Regions from separate parts of the Streptomyces sp. NPDC002499 genome, predicted to be linked through region 2. Evidence: riboswitches for the same ligand, from Rfam matches in the RefSeq annotation. Region 2 holds a riboswitch; each other region holds the start of a gene.
The links. A riboswitch is a leader RNA that binds a small molecule or an ion and turns the genes downstream of it on or off. The one in region 2 is predicted to bind cyclic di-AMP.
Positions count from the first base shown of each region.

Region 1: linked by a shared signal. The riboswitch ahead of ACWD5F_RS24150 (M23 family metallopeptidase) and the one ahead of ACWD5F_RS14490 (transglycosylase family protein) in region 2 are both predicted to bind cyclic di-AMP.
Region 3: linked by a shared signal. The riboswitch ahead of ACWD5F_RS32270 (C40 family peptidase) and the one ahead of ACWD5F_RS14490 (transglycosylase family protein) in region 2 are both predicted to bind cyclic di-AMP.

Region 1 covers NZ_JBSFXO010000008.1:286,850-293,444, forward strand. The annotation lists gene ACWD5F_RS24130 (helix-turn-helix domain-containing protein) at 1-276, shown strand, start outside; gene ACWD5F_RS24135 (DUF6126 family protein) at 273-398, shown strand; gene ACWD5F_RS24140 (tyrosine-protein phosphatase) at 429-1,226, opposite strand; gene ACWD5F_RS24145 (alpha-galactosidase) at 1,406-3,484, shown strand; cyclic di-AMP (ydaO/yuaA leader) riboswitch at 3,791-3,962, shown strand; gene ACWD5F_RS24150 (M23 family metallopeptidase) at 3,965-4,957, shown strand; gene ACWD5F_RS24155 (SGNH/GDSL hydrolase family protein) at 5,224-6,009, shown strand; gene ACWD5F_RS24160 (TetR/AcrR family transcriptional regulator) at 6,113-6,595, opposite strand, start outside.
Region 2 covers NZ_JBSFXO010000005.1:87,914-94,508, forward strand. The annotation lists gene ACWD5F_RS14480 (FtsB family cell division protein) at 1-142, opposite strand, end outside; gene eno (phosphopyruvate hydratase) at 270-1,556, opposite strand; gene ACWD5F_RS14490 (transglycosylase family protein) at 1,844-2,545, opposite strand; cyclic di-AMP (ydaO/yuaA leader) riboswitch at 2,550-2,716, opposite strand; gene ACWD5F_RS14495 (transglycosylase family protein) at 2,932-3,897, opposite strand; gene ACWD5F_RS14500 (cytochrome P450 family protein) at 4,090-5,370, opposite strand; gene ACWD5F_RS14505 (nucleoside triphosphate pyrophosphohydrolase) at 5,367-6,428, opposite strand; gene ACWD5F_RS14510 (SurA N-terminal domain-containing protein) at 6,590-6,595, opposite strand, start outside.
Region 3 covers NZ_JBSFXO010000012.1:155,940-162,534, reverse strand. The annotation lists gene ACWD5F_RS32280 (ATP-dependent Clp protease proteolytic subunit) at 8-643, shown strand; gene ACWD5F_RS32275 (hypothetical protein) at 651-959, shown strand; cyclic di-AMP (ydaO/yuaA leader) riboswitch at 1,329-1,508, shown strand; gene ACWD5F_RS32270 (C40 family peptidase) at 1,512-1,985, shown strand; gene ACWD5F_RS32265 (ATP-binding protein) at 2,048-2,506, opposite strand; gene ACWD5F_RS32260 (helix-turn-helix domain-containing protein) at 2,720-3,580, shown strand; gene ACWD5F_RS32255 (DUF397 domain-containing protein) at 3,590-3,817, shown strand; gene ACWD5F_RS32250 (8-amino-7-oxononanoate synthase) at 3,882-5,018, opposite strand; gene bioB (biotin synthase BioB) at 5,165-6,394, shown strand; gene ACWD5F_RS32240 (adenosylmethionine--8-amino-7-oxononanoate transaminase) at 6,387-6,595, shown strand, end outside.

The DNA.
Region 1 (6,595 bases), on a different contig from region 2:
CTGCGCGTCCATGTGCCGCACGGCTCGCAGGGCGACATCGTGCGCGTGCATCCCGGCGAGGAGTGGCTCTATGTCCTCAAGGGCCGGCTGCGGCTGCGCCTCGGGGACACCGCGCACCGCCTCGCCCCCGGCGACAGCGCGCACTTCGACTCCCTCACCCCGCACCGGATCGCGGCCCAGGACCCCGACGGGGTCGAGCTGCTGTTCGTCCACACCCTGCTGCAGAGCCCCACGGCCACGCTGTGCCTGGGCCCCATCACCGGAGAGACGCCATGAGAGACATGGAAGACAAGATCCCGCGCGCGTTGTGGGTGCGGCTCCTCATCTACATCGCCGCCGGGCACGTGTTCGCGGCGTTCCTGTTCCTGCTGTTCGAGGTCGGCGCGGGCGCCAAGTAGTGCCGGCCGTCGGCCGGTTGGCCGCCGTGGTCAGTCGAGCAGGCGCTCGCGCAGCCGCTCCCGGATCTCCGGGGTGACGCCCAGACCCTGCTCCAGGTAGGTGTCGACGTCGCCCCACGTCTCCTCGATGGTGTCGAAGGCCGCCGTCAGATACTCGGCGCGTGCCTCGAAGAGGGGGCTGAGCAGCTCCATGACCTCGGGGGAGTACGCGGACTCGGCACCGCTGCTGCGGCGCACCTTGTAGCGGCGGTGCTTCGCGTTCGACTCCAGGTAGTCGGCGATGATCGCCTCGCGCTCGACGCCCAGGGCGAGCAGCGTCACGGCTATGGAGAGACCCGCGCGGTCCTTGCCCGCCGCGCAGTGCATCAGCGCGGGCGCGCTGTCCTCGGCGAGCGCGTGCAGTACGCGTGCGTGCTCGGCGGTGCGGCCCTTGATGATCGTGCGGTAGGAGCTGATCATCCGGTTCGCGGCCTTGCCGTCGCCGAGGATCTCGCGCAGCTGCTCGATCTCGCCGTCCCGGACCATCGTCCAGAAGTCGGCGCCGTGGGCCGGGTCGGTGAGCGGGAGGTTCACGTTCAGCACACCCGGCAGCTCGACGTCCGGGCCCTCCAGCTTCTGGTCGGCCGCGTTGCGGAAGTCGAAGATCGTGTGCAGCCCCAGGGACGAGAGGAACACCGCGTCCTCCGCGGTCGCGTGCGCCAAGTGCCCGCTGCGGAACAGCACTCCCTGCCGCACCCGCCGTCCGTCCACCGTCGGCAGCCCGCCCACATCGCGGAAATTGCGGACTCCGGTCAGCTCGGGCTCGGTCGACGGGATCTGCTGCGTCACGGGGGCTCCTCCCAGTCCACCCGGCCGGCGCGGCTCGGCATGATGGCCGACGGGGTGCGTCTTCGACGATACGACACGGGTTCCGGGGGCAATGAGTTGTCCACAGGCGTTGCCTCGGGCGGCACGACCATTGATGATGTTGGTCCTTGGTCGCGTCTGTTGGGAAGTGTGGGAGCTTGATGCTGGAGATCGCCGACAACGGTCGTACGTGGCTCCTTTCGGGGCCGCTGAGCAGTTACGCCGTCCATCTCACCGAGGACGACGTCCTGCTGCATCTGCACTGGGGCCCCCGGATCGAGCTCGCCGACGCCGAGGCGCTGGCCGCGCTTCCGCAGCCCGAGTACCGGGGCTTCGAGTCGCAGCTCGACGGGCGCGAGGAGTACCCCGTCGAGGGCGGCCCGCGCTTCGTCCGGCCCGCCCTGTCCGTGCGCACCGAGGAGCGGCGCGGCACGGAGTGGCGGTTCGAGGCGTACGAGTCCGAAGAGGGCGAGGACGGCGAACTGCGGCTGCGCTTCCGGGACGACGGGCTCGCCATCACCCTGCACTACCGGATGCGGCACGACGTCGTGGAGCGCTGGGTGACCCTCGACAACGAGGGGCCGGTCGTGGAGCTTCTGCGTGCAGACTCGGCGACCTGGACGCTGCCCGACCGCGAGGGCTGGCGGCTGTCGCACCTGCACGGCCGGTGGGCGGCGGAGTCGCAGCTGACCTCGGCACCGCTCACCTACGGCGAGAAGGTCATCGGCAGCCGCCGCGGCCACACCAGCCACCAGCACCTGCCCTGGGTCGCCCTGGACACCGACGCGACCGAGGAGCGCGGCGAGGTGTACGGCTGCGCGCTCGGGTGGTCGGGCTCCTGGCGGATCGCGGTGGCGCAACTCCCCGACGCGCGCGTGCAGATCAACGGTGGCGTCGGGTACGACGAGTCCGGGCTGCTGCGCCTTGCGGCGGGGGAGTCCTTCACCACCCCCGTCTTCGCCGGTCTGTGGAGCGAGGGCGGCTTCGGCGGCGCGAGCCGTGCCTGGCACGCCTACCAGCGGACGTACGTCATCCCGGACGCGGACCGGGACCGGCCCGTGCTGTTCAACTCCTGGGAGGCCACCGAGTTCGACATCTCCGAGGAGCAGCAGGGCGCCCTCGCCCGGCAGGCCGCGGCGATCGGTGTCGAGCTGTTCGTGGTCGACGACGGCTGGTTCGGCAAGCGCGTCAACGACCGGGCCGGACTCGGCGACTGGACGCCCAACCCCGACCGCTTCCCCGGGGGCCTGAAGCCGCTCGCCGACGAGGTGCACGCGCTCGGCATGCAGTTCGGCATCTGGGTCGAGCCCGAGATGGTCAACGCGGACAGCGACCTGTACCGCGCGCACCCCGACTGGGTGCAGTTCCAACCGGGACGAAAGCGGACGGAGTTCCGCAATCAGCTCGTACTCAACCTGGCCCGGCCGGACGTCCAGGAGTACCTCTGGGAGAAGCTCGACGCCATCCTCTCCAGCGCCCCGATCGACTACGTGAAGTGGGACTTCAACCGCTGCTTCACCGACGCCGGCTGGCCCGGCGACGCGTACCCGCAGCGGCTGTGGATCGACCATGTGCACGCGCTGTACGCCCTGTTGGACCGGCTGCGGGCGGCGCATCCCGGAGTCTCCTTCGAGTCCTGCTCGGGCGGCGGCGGCCGGATCGACCTCGGGATCATCAGCCGCACGGACGAGGTGTGGACCTCCGACAACACCGACCCGCTCGACCGGCTCGCCATCCAGCACGGCTTCACCCAGATCCACCCCGCGCGCGTGATGGCCGCCTGGGTCACCGACAGCCCCAACACCCAGCTCAACGACCGCGTCAGCTCGCTGCGCTTCCGGTTCGTGAGCTCCATGGCGGGCGTGCTGGGCGTCGGCGGCGACCTCACCAAGTGGACCGAGGAGGAACTGGCCGAGGCGGGCGACTGGGTCGCCCTGTACAAGGAGATCCGGCACCTCGTGCAGCAGGGTGACCTCTACCGGCTGCGGGCCCCGCAGGGCGGGCTCAGTGCCGTCCAGTACGTGCTCGGGGACGAGGCCGTGGTCCTCGCCTGGCTCCAGGCGCAGAGCTACGGCGAGCCCGTGCCGGCGCTGCGGCTGCGCGGGCTGGACCCGACAGCGTCGTACGAATGCCTCGAAACGGGCGAAGTTCACAGGGGTGCCGTACTGCTGCATCACGGACTTCGGACCGGACTGCGCGGCGACTTCGATGCGACGGTTCTTCGGCTCCGTCGCATCTGACTCTTCTGTCCGAATTGGCGCCTTGGTTCGCCTTCGTTCCAACTCGCTCTGGAATAAGGCGGACTGGGGTGGCGTCACGTGAGGAGCGTCATATCCGTGACCGTGCGTGGTTCTGCATGTCCACGTAATGCACGTGCTTTTCAAGGGTGTTTGTGCCTGGTGGCGGGTCCTTAATTCACGCAGGGTGACCGTGAATTCTCGCAAGGGATCAAGAGAAACGTATTCACAGGGAACCTCTACTTGTTCCTTCGCGTCCTGGTCGCTTACGTTCGCCACCAATCCGGACGGACGCCAAATCCTGCCGCCGACCGGAGTCCGCACAACTCACCCGTGAACGGCAGGAGCGGGGGACCCACAGGTACAACCGCCTGTTCCGGTCTCCGGAACAGGCTTGGGGTAAAGCCGTGCCGAAAAGCACGGCCGGGCATCTCCAGCTCGCACCCGACAGCTCACCTCGCAGGCGCCGGAGAGGAATTCGTCATGCCCGCGAAGGGTAAGCACCGCCGCCCCAAGTCCCAGCGCCTGACCCGCACCATCGCCGTCGCCGGCACCGGGGGCGCCGCGCTCGCCCTCCCGCTCATGGGGGCCACCGGCGCCCACGCGGCCACCTCCGAATCGGCTTCCCAGGCGGTTTCGGAAAAGGCCGTCCAGTCGCTTCCGGATGTCGAGAAGACGTCGGTCCAGCAGAAGTCGACGGCACAGAAGTCGGCCAAGAAGAGCACAGCCAACACCCAAGGTGTGCGCACCTATTCGGTGCGGTCCGGCGACTGGCTCGCGAAGATCGCCGACGAGGAGAACGTCACCGGCGGCTGGCAGAAGCTCTACTCGGACAACCGTGCGGCCGTCGGCGACGACCCGTCGCTCATCCACCCCGGCCTGAAGCTCACGCTCGGCAAGAAGGCCGCGACCGGCACCACCGAGTCCGCGCCCTCTTCCTCGTCTTCCTCGAAGAATTCCGGCTCCTCGTCCTCGAAGGACTCCTCCTCGAAGAGTTCCTCCTCGGACAGCCAGGCCTCCTCGAACTCGACGAGCACGCAGTCCGCCGACTCCGCCACCAGCTCCAGCGGCTACACCCTTCCGGTCACCGGCGCCACGATCGGCACCGGCTACCGGGTGGCCGGCAGCATGTGGTCCAGCGGCTACCACACCGGCGTCGACTTCGTCGTCCCGACCGGCACCTCGCTCAAGGCCGTGGCCGCAGGCACGGTCGTCTCCGCGGGCTGGGGCGGCGCGTACGGCAACCAGGTCGTCATCAAGCTGAACGACGGCTACTACGCCCAGTACGCCCACCTCTCGCAGCTCTCCGTCTCGGCCGGCCAGACCGTGACCGAGGGCCAGCAGATAGGCCTCTCCGGCGCGACCGGCAACGTGACCGGACCGCACCTGCACTTCGAGATCCGTACGACCCCCGACTACGGCTCCGACGTCGACCCGGTCGCGTACCTCCGTACGAAGGGCGTCGCCGTCGGCTGACGCACCTCCCGCACCACCTGCCTGACACGCTGCCGAAGGCCGGATCCCGATCCCCGGGTCCGGCCTTCGGTGTGACGTGGTGCCGCCTTCGGCAGGGCGTTCCAGCCGTCAACAGCCGTGGCCGGAAAGCTATTCCTGGTTTGGTGAACACTTTAGGAGTGGCTTATCTCACCGCACGTCAACCCTTTCCTACGGTCGCGTAGGTCACATTCGAAGGTGAATCATGTTCGCTTGTGGCAGACGATTCGAAGAATGACAGCAGATCAGTGATCGGGTCGTACGTTGCGGTGGGGGACAGCTTCACCGAAGGCGTCGGCGACCCCGGCCCCGACGGGGCGATGGTCGGTTGGGCCGACCGGTTCGCGGTACTGCTCGCGGACCGGGAGCCCGAGGGCCACTTCACGTACAACAACCTCGCCGTACGCGGAAAGCTGCTCGACCAGATCGTGGCGGACCAGCTTCCGCAGGCTCTCCGACTCGCCCCGGACCTGATCTCCTTCAGCGCGGGCGGCAACGACATCATCCGGCCCGGCACCGACCCCGACGAGGTCGCCGAGCGTTTCGAGCTGGCGATCGCCCGGCTCACCGAGTCGGCCGGCACCGTCCTGGTGACGACCGGCTTCGACACCCGAGGCGTCCCCGTGCTCAAGCATCTGCGCGGCAAGATCGCCACCTACAACGGCCATGTGCGCGCGGTCGCCGACCGGTACGGCTGTCCCGTGCTCGACCTGTGGTCCCTGAAGACCGTCCAGGACCGCCGGGCCTGGGACGACGACCGGCTGCACCTCTCGCCCGAGGGGCACACGCGCGTGGCGCTGCGCGCGGGCCAGGTGCTCGGTCTCGAGGTGCCGGCCGACCCGGACCAGGCCTGGCCCCCGCTGCCGCCCCGCGGCACGCTGGAGGTCCGGCGGGACGACGTGCACTGGGCGCGCGAGTACCTGGTGCCGTGGATCGGGCGGCGGCTGCGCGGCGAGTCCTCGGGCGACCACGTGACGGCGAAGGGCGCGCTGTCCCCGGACGACATCAAGTCGCGGATCGCCCGGGTGGCCTGAAGGATGCCAGCGGTGCGGGCCGTGCCGACCTGAAACGGCGCGGCCCACACCGCTGGAGTATGGAGATGGCCGACCCCGAAGCATGGGGGTGACCGGGTGGCTTTCATCGCTCCGAAGCGGTCAACGCCTCCTGCGCGAGACCCAGTTCACGGGCCACCGCCTCGTCCACCCACTCCTGCGCCCGCGCCCGCGGCACCGCGCCGGGATACGACGTCAGCTGGACGGCGAGCCCGTCGAGCAGGGCCGTCAGGCGCAGGGCCGTGCCGTGCGGGTCGGGGCACCGGAACTCGCCGGCGGCGACGCCCTCCGCGATGACCTCGGCGAGCGCGGCCTTCCACTGCCGGTCCAGGTCCCGGGTGACCTCCCGCAGCGTGGGCTCGCGCAGGGCCGCCGCCCAGCCCTCGATCCACAGCCGCCAGCCCTTGGCCGGGCCGGTCGGCGCGTACCAGCGCACCGCCGAACGCAGTCGACGCAGCGCCGTCGTCCGGCGGCCGAGCAGCTTGCGCAGATGGGCGAGATCGTCCTCGGCGGCGTACGTGAACGCGGCGGCGACCAGCTTCTCCTTCGTGGAGAAGTGATAGAGCAC
Region 2 (6,595 bases):
CGAGCAGGGCCGCGCGGCCGGTGAGCCGGGAGCGGCGGGCCTGGCGCTTGGTCTGCGAGCGGTAGACCCGCGCGGCGGTCTGCTCGCCGAGCAGCCGGATCCGGGTGGTGGTGGAGAAACGGTCCCGGTCCTTGACGGCCATGTCTCCGCCTCCCCTTTCACACGCGCGTACGTCCCCGCACACGGTACGGGACCGAGTACGGGGACGTACGTACGACTGGCTCGGGCTTGACCCTGTACGGCGCAGCCCTTGCCCTTGGCTCTGCGGATCAGCCCTTGAAGCGCGGGAACGCGGAGCGCCCCGCGTACACCGCCGCGTCGTCGAGGATCTCCTCGATGCGCAGCAGCTGGTTGTACTTGGCGACGCGCTCGGAGCGGGCCGGGGCGCCGGTCTTGATCTGGCCGCAGTTGGTGGCGACGGCGAGGTCGGCGATGGTGACGTCCTCGGTCTCGCCGGAGCGGTGGGACATCATGCACTTGAAGCCGTTGCGCTGGGCCAGCTCGACGGCGTCCAGGGTCTCGGTGAGCGAGCCGATCTGGTTCACCTTGACGAGCAGCGCGTTGGCCGCGCCGTCCTCGATGCCGCGGGCCAGACGCTCCGGGTTGGTGACGAACAGGTCGTCGCCGACGATCTGCACCTTGTCGCCGAGGCGGTCGGTGAGGACCTTCCAGCCGGCCCAGTCGTCCTCGTACAGCGGGTCCTCGACGGAGACGAGCGGGTAGGCCGCCACGAGCTCCTCGTAGTACTCGGTCATCTCGGCGGCCGAGCGGGACTTGCCCTCGAACTCGTACTTGCCGTCCTTGTAGAACTCGGACGCGGCGACGTCGAGCGCGAGCGCGATCTGCTCGCCGGGGATGTAACCGGCCTGCTTGATGGCCTCGAGGATGAGGTCGAGCGCGGCACGGTTGGAGTCCAGGTTCGGGGCGAAGCCGCCCTCGTCGCCGAGGCCGGTGGACAGGCCCTTGCTCTTCAGGACCTTCTTGAGGGTGTGGTAGACCTCGGCGCCCCAGCGCAGCGCCTCGGAGAAGGACTCCGCGCCGATCGGGGCGATCATGAACTCCTGGATGTCCACGTTCGAGTCGGCGTGCGACCCGCCGTTCAGGATGTTCATCATCGGAACGGGCAGCAGGTGCGCGTTCGGGCCGCCCAGGTAGCGGAAGAGGGGGAGGTCGGAGGCCTCGGAGGCGGCGTGCGCGACGGCGAGGGAGACGCCGAGGATGGCGTTGGCGCCGAGCGAGCCCTTGTTGTCGGTGGCGTCCAGGTCGAACATCGCCTGGTCGATCAGGCGCTGCTCGGTGGCGTCGTAGCCGACCAGCTCCGGGCCGATCTGCTCGATGACGGCGAGGACGGCCTTCTCGACACCCTTGCCCTGGTAGCGGTTGGGGTCACCGTCACGCAGCTCGATGGCCTCGAAGGCGCCCGTGGAGGCGCCGGAGGGGACGGCGGCACGACCCGTGCTGCCGTCGTCGAGGCCGACCTCGACCTCGACCGTGGGGTTGCCTCGGGAGTCCAGGATTTCCCGGGCTACGACGACGTCGATGGACGGCACGAGCATCTCCTTCTTCAATGTGACGCGGCTACGCGGGCCGCGATGGCTCTGCGGGACCGAGCCTAACCGTCCCGGGACGAACAGCCAGCCGATGGGCCGCCCCTTGGACAGAACCGAGAGTAAATTGTTTCCGAACGGAACAAAGCAGGCGGGCAAAAAGAACCCCGCCCCGGTGCGTACGGGGGAACACGCACCGGAGCGGGGAGCCCGTGGGGACGGGGGAGGCCCTCACGTGACCTCCATGGTGGGGGACACGTCTGTCAGGCCGCTGTGGTTCGGCTACCAGGTCTCTGTCACTTGAGGTGCAGCTGCTGACCCGGGTAGATCAGGTCGGCGTCCTCGACGATGTCCTTGTTCAGCTTGAACAGCTTCTCCCAGCCGCCCTTGACCTTGTGCTTCTCGGCGATCGTGCTGAGGGTGTCGCCCTTGACGACCTTGTACTCGCCGTCGCCCTTCTTGACCTTCTTGCCGGTCGGGGTGGTGACGGTCTTCTTCGCGGCCGGACGGTCGGCGGAGCGGGAGGTGCTCGTCGAGTCGTTCGAGCGGGTGCCGGCGTCGCTGCTCGAAGAGCTGGACGAGTTCGAGGAGCTGGAGGAGCTCGACGAGCTGCCGCCGTTGTACGCGGCACCGGACAGGCCCGTGCCGCAGACCGGCCAGGCACCCTTGCCCTGGGAGGCCAGCACCTTCTCGGCGACGGTGATCTGCTGCGCCTTGCTGGCCTGGTTGGCCTGCGACGCGTACTGGGTACCGCCGTAGGCGGCCCACGTGGAGGCGGAGAACTGCAGACCGCCGTAGTAGCCGTTGCCGGTGTTGATGGACCAGTTGCCGCCGGACTCGCAGCTGGCGACCGTGTCCCACTCGGACGCGGTGGCGGCGGAGGCGTTGCCGGCCGCCATGAGCGGGGCGGCGATGGCGACACCGGTCACGCCGGCGAGCGTGGCGACGCGGGTGGCCTTGGACGGACGGCGGTGCTTGCCCTTGCTGGAAAACAGCATGCGGAGATCCCCTCACCGACGCCTGCGAGGTGAGCTGTCGGGTTCGGGCCGTGTGAGTTGCCCGGCCGCGCGCCTCTCGGCGCACGACTTCACCCCAAGCCGGTCCGGCACTGTCTGCCGGGCCCGGCACTTACCTGGGTCCCCCGCTCCTGCCTACGGCGCTGTGAAGCGACGACTGTTCCCTACGGCCGCTGGCAGGATTCGGCGTTGCGGCATTCGGGGTCCGTGTTGACGAACGGTGATGACCGTAGACACGGATTCCGCGGAAACTCAAAGACGATCAGGGCATCTGAGAGTCATCCCACACTTTCACCAAACCGGACATTCAGTCCGAAGACCGTCGTTAACTCCCGTCGCTTTTCGCCCCGTTCAGCCCCTGTCCGCCCCTATTCGCCAGGAAGCCTCAGGGTCTGACCGGCCGCGATGTCGTTCGGGTCGGCGCCGATGGCCTGCTTGTTCTCGGCGTAGAGCGCCCGCCACCCGCCGTCCAGGCCAAGGGAGTCGGCGATGGAGGCGAGAGTGTCACCGCCATGGACGGTGTACGACCCCTGCGCGGACCCTTCTGTGTCACTGGCGACCGTGTTCTCGTCGGCACTGGCGCCACGATGCTTGCCGGAGCCGACCGCGCCGGTGTCGACCAGGCTCCAAGAGCCCACGGCCTGCTCGGACTTGTCCGAGTCGTCACCCTTCGCCCGATCTGTCGACGAGCTGTCGCTTCCCTGTGAACCGCTCGCGGTCGGCTCGGACGGGGAGTCGGAGGGCGAGAGGTAATCGTCCGATTCGTCAGAGTTGGTCGAGGAATCGGACGAAGAGTCAGGCGAGGCCGACGGTGACGTGGACGAGTCCGTCGAGGACGAGTCGTCGGACGTACCGCCGGGCGTGTTGGACAGGCCGGTGGAGCCGGAACCGTCCGAGGAGTCCGAGGAGGAGTCGGACGAGTCGTCCAGGATCCCGGTGTCGATGTCGGCCGACCCGTCGTCCTTCGACAGCCCCGTGGTCAGCCCGCAGGTGTGGAACGCGCCCACGCCCTGGTCGTCCAGGATCTTCTCGGCGACGGCTATCTGCTGGTTGCGGCTGGCCAGGTCGGGGCGCGAGGCGTAGTCGAGACCGCCGTACTGCTCCCAGTCGTCCTGCGAGAGCTTGAGCCCGCCGTAGAAACCGGTCCCGTCGTTCTGGCTCCAGGAGCCGCCGGTCTCGCAGTTCGCCACCTTGTCCCAGGTGGTGCCGTCGGCAGCGCTGGCGCTCACCGCGCCGAGAAGCGGGATGGCGATGGCGGAGCCCGTCACGCCGGCCGCGACGAGGAGGGCCGGAGCCTGGCGGGGGCGACGGTGACGACCGTTCCCGGAGAGCATGCGGGGGCCTTTCAGAAGAGAGCGGTGACGAGTGCGACGCGTGGTGCTGGGCACCGCACTTGAACGGTGAACGTATAGGCAGTCCATTGCTTGTCACAAGTTAATGCCGCGTAGATCACGTGAAGATCACAGAGTTGAATGCGTGTCACGTTTGTGCAGGTGGACACGTGCACCTGCGCGGTGACGATCCGGTCACCCGGGTGGCGTGAACTCGACGGGCAGCGTGCGCAGTCCGCGCATGATGAGTCCCCCGCGCCATCTCAACTCGGCCGGATCCGCGGCGAGTCGGAGGTCCGGCAGCCGGGTCAGCAGCGTGGCCAGCGCGGTCTGCCCCTCCAGTCGGGCGAGCGGCGCGCCGAGGCAGTAGTGGATGCCGTGGCCGTACCCCAGATGCTGGTTGTCCCGGCGGGAGAGGTCGAGGGTGTCCGGCTCGGTGAACCGCTCCGGATCCCGGTCCGCCGCCGCGAGGACGACGAGAACGGGGTCGCCGGCCGCGATGTCCTGCCCGCCCACGGTGAGGGGTTGCGTGGCGAACCGCCAGGTCGCCAGCTCCACCGGGCCGTCGTAGCGCAGGAGTTCCTCCACGCCGGTCGCCAACAGACCGCGTTCGCCGGCGGCCAGGGAGTCCTGGAGGCGGGTGCGCTGCTCGGGGTGGGTGAGCAGGGCGTAGGTGCCGTTGCCGATCAGGTTGACGGTGGTCTCGAAGCCGGCGAAGAGCAGGATGAACGCCATTGCCGCGGCCTCGTTCTCGGTGAGGTGCTCGCCCTCGTCCGAGGCGCGGATGAGGCCGGAGATGAGGTCCTCGCCGGGCGCGGGCTCGGCCGGCAGGGCCGCGCGCTTCTTGTGAATGAGGTCGAGGAGATACCCACGCATCTTCTTCACGGACCGCGCGACCCCGCCCCGCGGCCCTCCCCCGTGCCGGATCATCATCCCCGCCCAGTCCCGGAAGTCGTCCTGGTCCTCGCGCGGGACGCCGAGCAGGTCGCAGATCGCGTAGATGGGGAGCGGGAAGGCGAACTCGTGGATGAGGTCCGCGGAGCCCTTCTCGGCGAACCGGTCGAGGAGGTCGTCGGCGAGTTCCTGGACGCGGGGGGTGAACTCGGCGACCCGGCGGGGCGTGAACGCCTTGCTGACCAGCCGACGCAGCCGGGTGTGGTCCGGCGGGTCGATGTTGAGCAGATGGGTCGTCAACTCGGCGTTGCGCTCACCGGGGATACCCGTCTTGCCCTTGGCGTGGGCGGGTTCGTCGTGATGCGCCGGGTTCTTGGAGAGCCGCGGCTCGGCGAGGGCCTGCTTGGCATCGGCGTAACGGGTCACCAGCCATGCCTCCACGCCGCTGGGCAACCGCGTGCGGTGCACGGGCGCGTGCTCCCGGAGCCAGGCGTAGGCGGGGTAGGGGTCGGTGGCGAACTCCCAGGTGAAGAGGTCGGGTTGGGTGGTCGACACGTGGGGTCGGTCCGGCTGGTCGGTCACTCCTCGTCGTCCCCCTTGTCCGCGTCCGCGTCCGCGTCCGAGACCTCTTCCTGCCGTCCCGACGCCTCCACGTCCCGCACCGCGTCCCGGTACGCGCGTGCCGCAGCTCGCAGGGCCGCCTCCGGGTCGACGCCGTCCGCCTCGGCGCGGACCGCCAGCGTGAGCAGTTCGTACCCGATGCCGTCCGCAGCGGGCAGCGGGACCTCCAGGCCCGCCGTGCGGACGCGGGACGCCAGTTTCGAGGCGAGGGCGAGGCTCGGCTGGCCGAGGGGGATGCCGTCCGTCACCGAGGTGCGCCGCTTCTCCGTGGCCTTCGTGCGCAGCCAGTGCTCCGCGACCTCCTCGGGCGTGGAGGCCGTCTCGTCGCCGAAGACGTGCGGGTGGCGGTGGATGAGCTTGGTGACGATGCCGGCGGCCACGTCGTCGACGGAGAAGGGGGTCTCCGGGTCCTCCTCGGCGATCCGCGCGTGGAAGACGACCTGGAGCAGGACGTCCCCGAGCTCCTCGCGCAGCTCGTCCCGGTCGCCGTCCTCGATCGCCTCGACGAGTTCGTAGGCCTCCTCGATGGCGTACTTCGCCAGGCCCTTGTGCGTCTGCCGGGAGGTCCAGGGGCACTCGGCGCGGACGCGGTCCATGACCTGGACGAGGTCGAGGAGACGGGCGCCCGGCAGGTCGTAGGAGGCGGGGAGCAGCTCGAGGTCGGGCATGTGGACGCGGCCGGAGCCGGCGAGCCGGGCGAGGCCGTCGGTGAGGGCCGGTTCGCCCTCGCCGGTGGCGACGACGACCACGGTCCGCCCACCGGCGCACGCGTCGACCAGCTCCTCGGCACTCGGGGACACCTCGTCGACCGCTGTTCCGGCCTCACGCAGATACGGCAGCTGCGGGTGGGCGCCGTCCGCGCACAGCACCCGGTCGGCGGCGTGCAGGGCCTGCCAGGCGGGCCAGGACAGGAGGCCGGGCGCGACGCGGTGGCTGGTGGTGAGGAGGACGATGCGGCCGGGGGCCGGGGGCGTGCCCGGGGCCTGGTCGGAAGCGGCGTCGAAGCTGGTTGCGTTCACGGTTCGAAGCTAACGCACCGCGACGACGGTCTCCGCGAGATATCCACAGGGCGGGAGGGATCATCGGATCATCAGCCGACGAGGCGGCGCCTGTCGACGCCGCCGTACCGTTCCTTCTGCTTCTGCCCGTTGTTCACCGGCCGCCGCTCAACGCCCCCGGCTCACGC
Region 3 (6,595 bases), on a different contig from region 2:
GGCACCCATGATCCGACCCACCGCCCGCCATGTCCTGCCCGAGTTCACCGAGCGCACCAGTTCCGGGGTCCGGACGATGGATCCGTACTCGAAGCTGCTGGAGGAGCGGATCGTCTTTCTCGGGACGCCGGTCGACGACGTCTCGGCGAACGACGTGATGGCGCAGTTCATGCACCTCGAGTACCAGGACCCGGACCGGGACATCTCGCTGTACATCAACTCCCCCGGCGGCTCGTTCACCGCGATGTCGGCGATCTACGACACGATGCGGTTCGTCACCTGTGACGTGGAGACCATCTGCCTGGGTCAGGCCGGCTCCTCCGCCGCGGTGTTGCTGGCCGCGGGCACACCGGGCAAGCGGCTCGCGCTGCCGGGTGCGCGCGTGGTCCTCCATCAGCCCGCGTTCTCCGGGCCGATCGAGGGACAGGCCAGTGATCTGGCCATCCAGGCCGAGGAGTTGATGCGGACCCGCGACCTGCTGGAGGAGCTGCTGGTACGGCACACCGGCCGCTCGGCGGAGCAGGTGCACGAGGACATCGAGCGGGACAACATCCTGGACGCGCAGGGGGCGTTGGAGTACGGCCTGGTGGACCGGATCGTCTCCACCCGCAAGACCACGCTCACCCCGCCCGCGGGGAGGTGAGCCGCCGGTGCTCCCACCCGAGCTGCCGCCGCTGCCCGCGTTGACGCGCGCCGAGGGCGAGTTGATCGACCGTTATCTCGACGTGGTCGACCTGCTCGGCCGGATCAACCCGGCGCGGGACGGGGACACCTACCGCGGGCTGCGGGCAGCGCAGGCGTTGGTGTCCAAGGCGGCCGAACTACGGGACGCGCTGGCGCTGATGCACCAGCGGGGCGAGGCCGAGGTGCACGCTCCCACCTTGGCGCGGGCGCTGCGGGTGCTGGACGGCGAGCGCCGCACGGCGCGGCTCACTCTGCCGCCGAGCTCCGCCAGTTGAGGCAGGCGTGGCCGGTTCGGATGTCCGCCGTGCGGTCGGGACGTCCGGACCGGAGGTGAAACGGACCAAATGACGTACCCCCGTTCGGCGGAGTTGCGGCTACTTCTTGGCGACCGTCAAGGTTGCGCAACGCGCGTGATGCGAGGGCCGCATGAGGCGTTCCTGTGCTGGTCCGGGGGGCTGCGCACCCCTGGACACCGGCTCGAACACGGGGGTGTCCACCCGAACGGGTGAGTGGTGAGTAACCCCACAAATCCCCGATTCCGTTGGGCTTTTCGGACATTCATAGGTCAAGATCCCTGTCTGACGACAAGACCCCGCCGCAGCGGCGGGGCGATCCGGGCGGACGCCGAGTCCTACCGCCGCCCGGATGACAGGTCGACAGGATTGCATCGGTAGGAGTGGAGGACCCAAGCACGACGGGTCGCCGGGACGGTCACGCCATGACCGGGTCGAGCAGCCCTTGGGGTGAAGCCGCGTCAGCGGCCGGGCAACTTTGTCAGCCCGAATCCGACAGGTCATCCTTCACAGGCGGCTGACGAAGGGTTGCGCATGTCTGCGCTCAATCGTGTCCCGTCGCTGATGGCCCGGGCCGGTACGGCCTCCGCTCTCACCCTCGCCGCAGTGGGCGGCTCCGTCGTGATCCCCGGTGTCGCATCCGACGCCGCGGCCGCGACACCTGCGACCAAGGCACTTCACATCGCGGCTTCCAAGAAGGGCTCCCCGTACAAGTACGGCGCCACCGGACCACGCCGCTTCGACTGCTCAGGGCTCACGCTGTACTCGTTCAAGAAGGCGGGCAAGAAGCTTCCCCGCACGGCGGCCCAGCAGTACAACAAGACCCACCACATCTCGGCCAAGGGCCGCAAGGCCGGGGACCTCGTGTTCTTCCACTCGGGCTCCAGCGTCTACCACGTCGGCATCTACGCCGGGAAGGGAAAGATCTGGCACGCCCCGAAGACCGGGGACGTGGTACGGCTGCAGAAGATCTGGACGAAGAGCGTCTGGTACGGCCGGGTCAGCTGACTCTCCCGCGGGGGCGACGGCGCCCTGACACGCCGTCGCCCTCGCGGGGCACGACACAGGCTCTACGGCTCCTGCTGTCCCGCGGTCGTGACCGGCCGCGCCGGTACGGTCCACGGAAGTTCGATGGAGACCGTCTTGCCGCCCTCCGGAGTGGCCCGCACCCGCAGCCGGCCGCCGCACTCCGCGGCCAGCCACCGAATGATCACCATGCCCCGGCCGTTGTCCTGTTGGACAGCGGCCGGCAGGCGTTTGGGAAACCGGGGGTGGCTGTCGGTCACCCCGATGCGCAGGTGTTCGTCACGGTCCAGCACGATGTCCACCGTGAAGGTGGGTGACTGGCCGAAGGTGTGCTGTACGGCGTTGGTGGCCAGTTCGGAGACGATGAGCCGGACACTGTCGGCCACCTCGGTGTCGGACGGCAGACCCCACTCCGCCAACGTCGAGACCACATAACCGCGGGCCGTGGCGACCGAGGCGGGTTCGCTCGGCAGAGTGACGGATGCTTCCAGGTGGTCTGCCATGGCGACGTCGTCCCTTTCCCGCGGGACCGGGGTCCGACACAGAGCGGATGGTTCGAGTACGGTCCCGGACTGGTGCTTCGTCGCCAGACTGCCATTACCGCGCCGGTCACGGGTGGCGATCCACCAAGATATGCATATATCTGTCGCTCAAAGCGGTGAACTCTACGACGGGAGACCGTATTTGGGCGGCCCGGAAGGAGTAAGGAGTGACCCATGCAGCACGGACCCGCGGTGCGCCGCCGGAAGCTGGGCGCCGAACTGCGTTCGTTGCGCACCGGGTCGGGGCTCACCAGTGGTGAGGCGGCCCGGATGGTGGGCTGGCATCAGTCGAAGGTGAGCCGGATCGAGACCGGCGCCAGCGGTGTGAAACCGGCCGATGTGCGGTTACTGCTGGATGCCTACGGCGTCTCGGATCCGCAGTTGCGGGAGATGCTCCAGATGCTGGCGGGCTCCGACGAGGGCGGCGGCCGGCACCACTGGTGGCACGCCTACCGCGGGGTGCTGCCGACGACCTACCGCGACTTCATCAGCCTGGAGTCCCAGGCGAGCGCGATGCGGACGCTGGAGACCTCGGTGGTGCCCGGGCTGTTGCAGACGCCCGAGTACGCGCGGGCGGTGACCAGGGCTGCGGTCGGAGGTCTGGACGACGAACGGCTCGACGCGCTGGTCGAGGTGAGGCTCGCCCGACAGGACGTCCTGCGTTCGAATCCGCCGCTGAAACTCAGCGCGATCCTGGACGAGGCGGTGCTGCGCCGGGAGATCGGCGGCCCTGACGTCATGTCACGCCAGCTGGCCCGCCTCATCGAGGCGGCTCGCCTGCCCCAAGTGCGGCTTCAGGTACTGCCGTTCACCGCCGGGGCGCATGTCGGCGTCACCGGACCTTTCGTTGTCTTCTCATTTTCGAGCACTTCTGATCTGGACGTGGTTGTTCTCGACCACTTGACGAGTAGCCTCTACCTCGAACGGAAAGAAGACCTCCAGGCCTACATCGAGGCCTTCAACACCCTTCAGATCTATGCCCTTTCACCCGAGGACTCGTTGGATTACATCGCCGCGATAGGTGACGGCGCGTAAGGAGGCACCATGTCAGCACTGCCTCGGAACGTTCCTTCCAGTACCGATCTGCACGGTGTGCGGTGGCTGCGCAGCAGCTACAGCACGGGAGCCAACAACTGCGTCGAGACGGCGCTGTCGCGCTCCGGCCCCTGGGCGGGGCTGCTCGCCGTGCGCGACTCCAAGGACGCGTCAGGACCCGTCCTGCTCTTCTCCCCCGAGAGCTGGGCGGGCTTCACGGCCGCGTTCGACCTCTGATCGGTTCCGTGTCCCGGACCTGATCAGTTCCGTATCCGGCGGCGCACGGCCGTGTCACGCCGACTCATGGTCGCGTTTCGCCGATCACACCCACAGCGCGTTCGATCTGCGCCTCGGAGAGGTCCGCACGGGCTGTCAGCCTGAGCCGTGAGATGCCGTCGGGCACGGAGGGGGGCCGGAAACACCCCACGACGAGCCCCGCGGCACGGCAGTCGGCCGCCCACCGCAAGGCCCCCTCCGGGGACGGCGCGCGCACGGAGACCACCGCGGCGTCGGGGCGTACCGCCTCGTGCCCCGCGGCGGTCAGGCGTGCGTGCAGTTCGGCCGCGACCGTACGCGCGCGTGCCGCCCGCCCCGGTTCCCGGCGCAGCAGCCCCAGGGCCGCCAGGGCGGCGCCCGCCGCCGCGGGGGCCAGACCCGTGTCGAAGATGAACGTCCGGGCCGCGTTGATCAGATGGTCGATCACCCGCGCGGGACCGAGGACGGCTCCGCCCTGGCTGCCCAGCGACTTGGACAGCGTGACCGTCACGACCACGTCGTCGGCGCCCGCGAGCCCCGCCGCGTGCGGCGCGCCGCGTCCGCCGTCCCCGAGGACGCCCAGCCCGTGCGCGTCGTCGACCAGCAGTCCCGCGCCGTGCTCCCGGCACACCCCGGCGAGCGCCGCGAGCGGGGCCGCGTCGCCGTCGACCGAGAACACCGTGTCGGACACGACGACCGCCGAGCCCTCCGGCCCCTCATGGGTGCGCAGCGCCTTGCGCACGGCCTCCGGGTCGGTGTGCGGGACCACCTGCGTGGTGCCCCGGGCCAGTCGGCAGCCGTCGATGAGGGAGGCGTGGTTGCCCGCGTCGGAGACGATCAGCGAGCCGTGCGGGGCCAGGGTCGTGACCGCGGCGAGGTTGGCCGCGTACCCCGAGGAGAAGACCAGCGCCGCCTCGAAGCCGCAGAAGTCGGCCAGCTCGCGCTCCAGCTCCGTGTGCAGCTCCGTCGTCCCGGTGACGAGCCGCGAGCCGGTCGAGCCGCCGCCCCAGGTGTGCGCCGCCCGCGCCGCGCCCTCGGCGACCTCGGGGTGGTGCGCGAGACCCAGGTAGTCGTTGCTCGCGAGGTCGAGGAGCGGGGAGTCGGCCGGGCGCGGGCGCAGGGTCCGTACGAGCCCGGCCCGGCGGCGCAGCAGCGCCTGCTCGTCGATCCAGCCGAACGCCATGGCTCCTCCGGGCTTTTGTAGGCAGTGGACAGACACTAACCGCAGGTCCCGCAGCCCATGATGTGGCAATACACACACGACGAAGTCCCTTCGTTGTGCGAACTCTCCTTGGCCGGAAGCTGCTCCGTAGGACAGGATCGGCTCTCATGGACCTGCTGAACACGCTGGTGGACAAGGGGCTTCGGCGCGAGCTGCCGACCCGCGAGGAGGCTCTCGCCGTCCTCGCCACTTCCGACGACGACGTGCTCGATGTGGTGGCCGCGGCCGGCAAGGTGCGCAGGCACTGGTTCGGCCGCCGGGTGAAGCTCAACTACCTCGTCAACTTGAAGTCCGGACTGTGTCCCGAGGACTGCTCCTACTGCTCCCAGCGACTCGGTTCCAAGGCCGAGATCCTGAAGTACACCTGGATCAAGCCGGACGAGGCGTCGAAGGCGGCGGCGGCCGGTCTGGCGGGAGGCGCCAAGCGGGTCTGCCTGGTGGCGTCCGGACGCGGACCGACCGACCGTGACGTGGACCGGGTCTCGGACACGATCAAGGCGATCAAGGACCAGAACGAGGACGTCGAGGTGTGCGCCTGCCTCGGCCTGCTCTCCGACGGCCAGGCCGAGCGGCTGCGCGCGGCGGGCGCGGACGCGTACAACCACAACCTCAACACGTCCGAGGCGACGTACGGGGACATCACGACCACGCACACCTACGCCGACCGCGTGGACACCGTGCAGAAGGCGCACGCGGCCGGTCTGTCCGCCTGCTCCGGTCTGATCGCGGGCATGGGCGAGACCGACGAGGACCTGGTCGACGTGGTGTTCTCGCTGCGCGCCCTCGACCCGGACTCGGTTCCGGTCAATTTCCTGATCCCGATGGAGGGCACCCCGCTCTCCAAGGAGTGGAACCTCACCCCGCAGCGCTGCCTGCGCATCCTGGCGATGGTCCGTTTCGTGTGCCCGGACGCCGAGGTGCGCATCGCGGGCGGCCGTGAGGTCCACCTGCGCACGATGCAGCCGTTGGCCCTGAACCTGGCCAACTCGATCTTCCTGGGCGACTACCTCACCAGCGAGGGCCAGGCCGGCCACGCCGACCTGGAGATGATCGCGGACGCCGGCTTCGAGGTGGAGGGCACCGACCAGGTGACCCTGCCGGAGCACCGGGCGACGGCGGGCGCGGGCTGCGGTTCGCACGCGGGCGGCGGCTGCGGGTCCCACGAGGGCGGCGGGAGCGCCGGGTGCGGGTCGCACGCGGGTGGCGACGTCTGCGGCACGGCGACTGCGGAGCCCGTGCCTGCTGCCGCGTCCGCGGCCGCGCTGAACGAACCCCGTACCGACCTGGTCTCGGTCCGTCGCCGAGGTGCCGGAACGGATCTCGCGCCCAATGCCTGACCTGCCCGCCCCGCCCGGCCTGTCCGTCACCGAGCTGCTGGAACTGGACCGACGGCACGTCTGGCATCCCTACGGACCCATGCCGGGCCGGCAGGAACCGCTCGTCGTGGAGTCGGCGAGCGGGGTCCGGCTGAGGCTGCGCGGGGCGGACGGGAGCACGGACGAGGTCGTGGACGGCATGTCGTCCTGGTGGTCGGCGAT